DNA from 2 places in the Chryseobacterium sp. Mn2064 genome. Region 2 is predicted to be linked to the other one. Evidence: riboswitches for the same ligand, from Rfam matches in the RefSeq annotation. Region 2 holds a riboswitch; the other holds the start of a gene.
The links. Region 2 has a riboswitch for S-adenosylmethionine ahead of ACL9RH_RS17495 (alpha/beta fold hydrolase). Riboswitches for the same ligand answer to the same signal wherever they lie in the genome.
Positions count from the first base shown of each region.

Region 1: it holds a riboswitch for S-adenosylmethionine, as region 2 does, so the genes downstream of both, ACL9RH_RS20015 (TonB-dependent receptor plug domain-containing protein) here and ACL9RH_RS17495 (alpha/beta fold hydrolase) in region 2, are expected to answer to the same signal.

Region 1 is NZ_JBMOUE010000006.1:81,155-85,721, forward strand. Features, by position in the region: gene ACL9RH_RS20010 (alpha-amylase family glycosyl hydrolase) at 1-1,882, shown strand, start outside; SAM riboswitch class I at 1,979-2,084, shown strand; gene ACL9RH_RS20015 (TonB-dependent receptor plug domain-containing protein) at 2,178-4,567, shown strand, end outside.
Region 2 is NZ_JBMOUE010000004.1:506,323-510,889, forward strand. Features, by position in the region: gene ACL9RH_RS17490 (MGH1-like glycoside hydrolase domain-containing protein) at 1-2,355, opposite strand, end outside; SAM riboswitch class I at 2,544-2,651, shown strand; gene ACL9RH_RS17495 (alpha/beta fold hydrolase) at 2,710-3,648, shown strand; gene ACL9RH_RS17500 (ACT domain-containing protein) at 3,653-4,567, shown strand, end outside.

The sequences.
Region 1 (4,567 bases), on a different contig from region 2:
TCCCCAAATTTTATCTTCTTATGATGATCAATGGATTTCCGCAACCACTTATCCGAATTTACCAACATTTCCGTCAGGTCAGGGTTTCGAAGTGTCTAGTTTCAAAACAGGCCAGGCTTCATACAATTGGCAGGTAACCAATTTTCAGCGACCAGCCAAAGAAGATCTTATTGTATATGAGTTGTTATTAAGAGATTTCACACAGGAAAAAAACTGGCAGTCATTGATTAGCAAGATCTCGTATTTAAAAAACTTAAAAATTAACGCTATCGAGCTGCTTCCTATCATGGAATTTGACGGAAATCTTTCATGGGGATATAATACCTCTTTCCATTATGCGCTGGATAAAGCCTATGGAACTCCTGAAAAATTTAAAGAATTTGTAGATCTCTGTCATCAAAACGGAATTGCCGTTATTCTGGATGTAGCTTTCAACCATGCAACAGGAAGATCTCCTTTAGTAAGACTTTGGAATATTGATCCGGATGGTGATGGCTATGGAGACGTAGCGGCAGACAATCCTTATTTCAACCAGGTTCCGAAACATTCTTATAATGTCTTCAATGACTTTAACCATACCAGCCTTTCCACTCAATATTACGTTGAAAGATGTCTGCAGCAATGGCTTACAGAATATCATATAGACGGTTTCCGATGGGATCTTACAAAAGGATTCACCCAAAGCTGTTCTGAAAATGATGAAGCCTGTACCAACGCTTATCAGCAGGATAGAGTAGACATTCTGAAACACTATGCAGACAGACAGTGGGCTATAGATCCGAATTCCTATATGATTTTTGAACATTTGGGAACAGATGCCGAAGAGCAGCAATGGGCCAATTACAGAGTTTCAGAAGGAAAAGGTGTACTGCTTTGGAATAAACAGACCGATCCTTACAACCAAAATACCATGGGCTATAAAGAGAACAGCAATTATGACAGAATGAACCACAGTCTTCATGGGTTTACGAATATGCGTGCGGTAGGATATGGTGAAAGCCATGACGAAGAAAGACTCATGTTTAAAAATCTTGCTTACGGTGCTGTTAATGGAAGTTATAACGTTAAAAACCTCAATACAGCGCTTGACAGAATGAAAACGTTCGGAGCTACATTCTTCACCGTTCCCGGCCCAAAAATGATCTGGCAGTTTGGTGAACTTGGCTATGAATTCAGTATCAACCGATGTGCAAACGGAACTATTGATAATGGATGTAGAACAGATGAGAAACCTGTTGCTTTTAGTTTAGGATATGATACTGATGTTGCCAGAAAAGCGGTTTATGACACATGGGCAAAAATTATTGACATCCGAAATGCTCATCAGGTGTTTAAATCTAAAACGTATACCATAGAATCTAATAATCTTACCAATGATCCGGATGGATTGATTACAAGAATCTATGTATATGATGATGCGCTTACTGGAATGAAAAATATAGTGGTTTTGGCTAATTATAGCACTTCTGTACAAAATGTTGTTCCTTATTTTCCTTATACAGGGCAATGGCAGAACCTTATGGATAACACTGTTTCTAATATAGCTTCTACAACTACTCCTATCAGCCTGCAACCCGGAGAGTTCAGAATCTTTGGAAACTATGCAGGAGCGCTGTCAACAGCAGATGTAAATGCGACCCACAGACTTTCGCTTCAGATTGCCGATAATCCTATAAAGAACGGGCAGGTACAACTGGTTTTTAACAAAGCTAAGAACGGAGAGATTGTCATTTCAGATATGAGTGGAAAAAAATTAGACTCGTTTAAATTGAACCAGGAAAACGGAACTTACGAATGGAAAGTAAATTATCCTGCCGGGACGTATCTGGTTCAATTAAAATCAGATACAGGAATTGCGATTCAGAAAATGATTGTGAGATAAATTAATATTCACGATATCAAACACATAAAAGGGCAAATTTGCAAATTAGCAGATTTGCCTTTTTACATATAAAAAAAATACTCTACCTTTGCAGTAGATTTATCAAGAAAGGTGGAGGGATTTGGCCCAATGAAACCTTAGCAACCGACACTATTCCAAAGGTGTAAAGGTGCTAATTCCAACCCGTTGGGGGAGATAAGTGAAGTCAACATTCTTATATGAATTCCATTTCTTGAAGTCTTAAATATCTGCGGAGAAATTTCGCCGGATTTATTTTTAATGGACAAAACAAAAAATGAAACAATTAAGCATAGCTGTATTACTGCTTGGAACTATTGGAATAGCAGCTCAGGAACAGGAGGAAAAAGGAAAACAGATCGAAGATATCATTATCGTCGGAAACCGTAATGCTAAAAGAACAAAACTGGAAACACCAGTTCCTGTAGATGTTATCAATATCGAAAAAATACAAAAAGCATCTCCTCAAATTACGGTTCAGGATTTACTGAATTACGTGATTCCTTCATTTAACTCCGTGAGACAATCTGCTTCAGACGGTACAGAGCATATAGATCCTGTTACTTTAAGAGGCATGGGGCCGGATCAGGTTCTGGTTCTGGTAAATGGAAAAAGAAGACATACCACTTCTCTGGTCAATTATCAGAATACCGTAGGAAATGGTTCTGTAGGGACAGATTTGAGTACCATTCCTATCATTGCTATTGAAAAAATAGAAGTTCTGAGAGACGGTGCTGCAGCACAATATGGGTCTGATGCCATTGCCGGAGTCATTAATATTATCCTTAAAAAAAATCCGGGAGCTTCTGCGAGTATCACTTATGGATTGAGTGGGAGAAACGATGGAGATACTTATCAGGCTGGTGCCAACTACGGAGCTTCCCTTGGAAAGGAAAGAGGGTATGTTAACCTATCGTTACAGTTGAGCCACAGAGGAAAAACAACAAGAACGCAGAATCATGATCTTGATATTTTCGGAGACAATTTTGCGTATGAATTTGCGCCTAACTTTAACGATGCTAAAAATGCAGATGATGCTGAAATAAAAGCAAGAGGGTTAACCCGGGATGATTTCAACTTCCAGATTGGAGATGCTCAGATTAAACAGGGGCAATTGTTTTTCAACTCAGAATATCCTTTAAATGACAGATTAAAACTTTATTCTTTTGGAGGTTTCAGCATCAAAGAAGGAAAAGGGTTTGGCTTCAGAAGACTTCCCAGTGAAAAAAATAATATTGTTTCATCCATCTATCCTAATGGATTTCAGGCCATATTAAACTCTCAGATTTATGATGTTTCCTATGCTTTAGGAGCAAAATATAATGTAAATAATTGGTTGATCGATCTGAGCAATACTTTTGGAAGCAATACCTTCAATTATAACGTAAGCAATACCAATAATGCTTCATTGGGGGCTAAATCTCCAACCAGTTTTTATGCGGGAGCTCATAGCTTTCTTCAGAATACAATCAATCTTGATGTTTCTAAAAATATCAACAGATTCAATTTTGCCTTTGGAGGAGAATTCAGGTTCGAACAGTACCAGATCAAGGCAGGAGATGAGGCTTCTTATGCTAAATATGATGTTAATGGTAACGTTGCGGTAGAAGGATCGGTAGTAACTGAAGCAGCTGGGGGTTCACAATCTTTTATTGGTTTTTCTCCAAAAAATGCACTTAGAAAAGACAGACATTCCACTGCAGTATATGCCGATGTTTCTTATGATCTAGATAAAAAGTTGAATATTGATGCTGCGGCAAGATTTGAAAACTATTCAGATTTTGGAAGTACCTTGAACGGAAAGCTTGCCATACGCTATGAATTTGTTAAAAACTATGCTGTAAGGGCAGCTGTGGGAACTGGTTTTAGAGCACCTTCACTTCAGCAGCAGTACTTTAACAATTCTTATGCGGATATTTCAACTACCGGATCTAAAATTGTTACCAAAGGAATTTTTAGTAATGACAGTAAAGCCGCTGAGGTTCTTGGATTTAATCATTTAAAACAGGAAACTTCTGTGAACGGAAGTGCCGGATTTACTTTAAAACCAGCAAAAGGGCTTTTTATTACCTTAGATGCCTATATCATTAAAGTAAAAGACAGAATTGTCATTACCGGAAACATTACCGATGAAAGATTATCCGACCCTGCTATTGTTGGAGTTGGAAATGAGGTAGAGAGCGGGAGGTTCTTTGCCAATGCCATTGATACGGAAACCAAAGGGGTTGACCTTGTGGTATCCTATGACTGGAAACTTGGAAAAGGAAACCTAAACATCAACCTTGCAGGAAATTATACAGAAACCAAAATTACGGACTTTCATTTCCCTGAAGGTATAAAAACCCCTCAGGAACAGTATTTCGGGCCAGACCAGATCAATATTATTGAGACATTATCTCCAAAAACCAAAGCGTCATTGGGGCTTAATTATGGCATCGGGAAATTTAATTTTCTCGTGAGAAATACCTATTTTGGTAAAGTCATAAGAGACGGCTTCCCTTTTGGAGGAGTTCAGGAATTTTCACCAAAAGTTGTAACAGACGTAAGCGTAGGATATGATATTACAAAAAATATAAACTTTACTGTAGGAGCAAACAACGTTTTTGATGTCTTTCCAGATCTTCAGATTTATCAAAACTCTTACTATGGAGTATTCAAATATGCGCC
Region 2 (4,567 bases):
TGGAAATTCTACCTTCAGACTGTTTCCGTAATAGAAATGGAAACGCTGCAGACTTTCTACAATAAGAAAGTTGATCGGGAACCAGATTGGTCCTCGCCAGTTGCTGTTTCCGCCAAACATTCTGCTGTCACTTTCTGCGGGAGTATAGTAAACCATATTTTCGGTTCCGTGAACAGAGAACACAAATGGATTTTCTTCATATATTTTAGACATCGCACGGATTCCGTATGTACTTAAAAACTCTTTTTCATCCAACATTCTTGTAAGAACCTTTGTTAATCTGTTTTTGCGGAGAATACTCATCAGATGTTTTCTTCCATGGCCTTCTTCGTCCCAATGAGATACAAGTTTTGTCAGTTCAGGTTTGTTTTTTAAGATCCATTCCATTCTTGTTTTGAAATTAGGCATTTTTTCCAGTAGATGATGATCTACAATTTCCACTGCAAATAAAGGAATCAGACCGACAATACTTCTCAGTTTTAAAGAAACACTGTCGCCATTTCCAAGCTGAAGAACATCATAAAAGAATCCATCTTCCTCATTCCATAAACCTTTGGTACCTTCCCCCAGATTTTCCATGGCTTCCGCGATATAGAGATAATGTTCAAAAAACTTGATCGCCATATCTTCATATACTTGGTAATACTGAGCCAGTTCCATGGCAATACGCATCATATTTAAGGCATACATCGCCATCCAGCTTGTACCGTCAGCCTGTTCAAGATGCTGACCATCTTTGAGTTCCATATTTCGGTCAAAAGCACCAATATTATCCAGGCCAAGGAAACCACCGCCGAAAATATTTTTACCATTTTTATCCTTTCTATTCACCCACCATGTGAAATTGAGGAGTAGTTTTTGAAAAACTTTTTCAAGAAACAGTAAATCTGGTTTACCGTTGGCTTTTTCATCAATTTTAAAAACACGGAAGCACGACCAGGCGTGTACAGGAGGATTCACATCACTCATATTCCATTCATAAGCGGGAAGCTGCCCGTTAGGATGCATATACCATTCTTTTGTCAACAACAGAAGTTGGCCTTTGGCAAATTCAGCATCAATAATGGAAAAAGGAACACAGTGGAAAGCCAGATCCCACGTTGCATACCATGGATATTCCCATTTATCGGGCATGGAAATGATATCTTTATTGTGAAGATGGTTCCATTCTGTATTTCTTACATATTCATTAAAATTCCTAGGAGCTTCAAAATTGGGATCACCTTTTAGCCATTTTCCGATATTATAATGATAAAACTGTTTGTTCCAGAGAAGTCCTGCGAAGGCTTGTCTTTGTACATTTCTTTCATCTTCATTGGTAGTATCATATTGAATTTCGTTGTAAAAATCTTCAGCTTCAGCTTTTCTATTACTGAAAATTTCATCAAATCCGGAAAAAGGAGCATCTGTTTCATTGGGGCATAATCTGAATTCAAAAACCTTTGATTCTCCTGCTTCGATGATTTCATCAATCAGAAAAGAAGCTTTTGTGCCTTTTTGTTCTGGATTAATGGTATTGGTTCCATGAATCAGAAAATCATTGATTCCATCTTTGAAATAATGATGTTCAGGCAAAGGATTTCCATACAGTTTAGAAGTATTGGTTTCATTATCACAGAATACACGCTGTGCATTGACGTTTCTTGCATACAATTTCTTGATAGAAATGCTGTCATGGCAGATATTAATACTTCCATCCTGAGAAAAAGCATTCATTTCTGCCTTATAAGTATTGTATCCCCATTTCCAGTTGTTTCGGAACCAGGCTGTTGGTATTACAACAATCGGAGCATTATGCTGACTGCGGTTACATACAGTGATTCTGGCGAGGATATCGTTGTGATCAGCTTTACAGTATTCAATAAAAATATCGAAATATTCATCATTGTCAAAGATTCCTGTATCAAAGATTTCATACTCCGGATCTTTTTTGCTACGTCTTCCGTTTTCCGTAACGAGGTCATCATAAGGAAACGTATTGATGGGATATTTATACACCATCTTCATATAGCTGTGGGTAGGGGTGTTATCCAGATAATAAAAAATTTCTTTAATATCTTCCCCGTGATTTCCCTGTGGATTGCTCAAACCAAAGAAACGCTCCTTTACGATCTTATCTTTCTTGTTCCAGAATGAAAATGCAAAGCAAAACAGCTGCTTTACATCCGATATTCCGGCAATACCTTCTTCTCCCCAGCGGTAGGCATAGCTCTCCGCGTTATTATGGTTGGTGAAGTTCCAGGCATTTCCGTCTCTACTGTAATCTTCCCGTACGTTACCCCATTGCCGGTTGCTTACATAAGGTCCCCAGTTTTTCCATTTGGTATCTTGTAATCTATCCTTTTCGGCAGTCATATCTCAACATTTTTCTACACGAAGTTAGTTTTTTTGAAAAATAATTCCAATTCCTTTCATCTGAATAATTATTAATATAGCTCTGAAATACTTGTGTTTAAGGGCTTTTTAAAATATTAAATTATTTTTTTTTTGAAATTAAAAGAAAAGAGCTACCTTTGTACCATTCGTTCATTCAAATATTGAAAATGTTATCAAGAAAGGTTGAGGGATTAGACCCTATGAAACCTTAGCAACCCTTTGCGCAAGCAGAGAAGGTGCTACGTTCTACCAAAGTAATTTTGGACAGATAACTTACTGAAGTTCTTTTCAGCCATTTCCTGTGGCATTTTCAATTGTATTAAAATAATAGAATTGAAAACAGAACTAAACTATATTAATCTTTCGTATCAAACCAATTCCCAAAAGGAATGGAATATCTCGTTAAGCTATGAGCTTTTCGGGAAAGACCTGTTTACAGCTCCCATTATTCTTATCAACCATGCACTTACCGGAAATTCAACAGTATCCGGAGAAAAAGGGTGGTGGAAAAATTTGGTAGGTAAACATCAGGTCGTAGATACGGAACAATATACCGTTCTTTGTTTCAATATACCCGGAAACGGTTATGATACCTTTTTAATTGAAGACTATGAAGACTTCACCCCTTCAGATATAGCCAATCTATTTCTGAAAGGATTGGAAGCTTTACATATCAAAAACTTATATGCCATTATTGGAGGATCTCTGGGAGGAGGAATTGCCTGGGAAATGCTTGCCAAGCAACCTAAGTTGGCAGAAATATTTATCCCGATAGCTTGTGATTATAGAACACACGACTGGCTTCATGCGCAATGTCTGGTTCAGAAATTTTTATTAAATGATAAAGATGAGCCTTTACAGAAAGCAAGAATTCATGCCATGTTGTGTTACAGAACTCCACAATCGCTCAACAGCAGATTTCAGAATACATACAATCAGGACAAACAGCGTTTAGAATCAGAAGATTGGTTAATATATCACGGTAATGCTTTAAACGAAAGGTTTAGTTTGAAAGCATATCAATTGATGAATCATTTACTGATGAATATCAACGCTGATGAAACAGCCTTAGAGAGAATAGAAGCACGAATGCACATGATCTCCGTAGATACAGACCTGTTTTTTCCCGCTTCTGAAATCCGAATGTGCTTCGAGAAATTGAAAGAGAAAAATAAGGATGCCTCTTATCACGAGATCCAATCTATACACGGGCATGATGCCTTCCTAATGGAATATCAACAATTAAATAATATCATAAAAAACATTTTATAAAGTAATGAAAAAGGGTAATGAAATAAAATTTTTAAAGAACAGATCAATCATCAAATTTGAAGGCGAAGATTTTTTAGGCGAAATCGGAATTGATGGAAGAATCTTCAAAGCGCTTACTTTAGCACGAATCAGTGTAGGAGTAATCTCTCAGCAGGCTGTAGAAAACGGAATCTCAATATTGGTTCATGAAAATGATGCGGAAAAAGCCGTAGCCTGTCTTATTGATGAGTTTGAAGCAGAAAGAAAATCAGGGAAAGTTTCCCAAATTTATAGCATCAATAATGTTTCTGTACTAGGTTTTGTATCAGAAGATTTTAATAAAGTCCTTGCTGAACTGGCGAGAAATAATGTATTTCCACTGCTTTTAAATCAGATCGCAGGAGAAAATAGAGTAAATATTGTAGTGACTTCTTCTCAGGACGAAAAGACCAAGAATATCATAGAATCTGAAATTTTCAAAAAGCCCAAAACGGTTCATCTGGCTATTATAGGTCATGGAAACGTAGGGAAAACCTTAATTAATCAGGTTTTAGAATCTTCAGAGGAGATCAAAAGACGTAAGAATATAGATCTTAAAGTGGTGGCAGTTGCGAATTCCAAAAAAATAGCATTTAACAAAAAAGGATTTGATGATAAGTGGAGTGAGGAAGTAGTAACGGCAGAACATCCATCAAATGTTCAGGAGCTGATCAATTTCTCCAACGAAAATCAATTGGAAAATCTAATCGTTGTGGATAACACGGCAAGTAAAGATTTTGTTCATAACTATCATGCTTTGGCTGAAAACGGTTTTGATTTGGTTTCTTCCAACAAGATTTTTAATACCCTTCCCATTGAAGAATACCGAAAGCTAAGATATACTTTGAATAAAAATAACAGAAGATATCTGTACGAAACGAATGTTGGAGCAGGTCTTCCG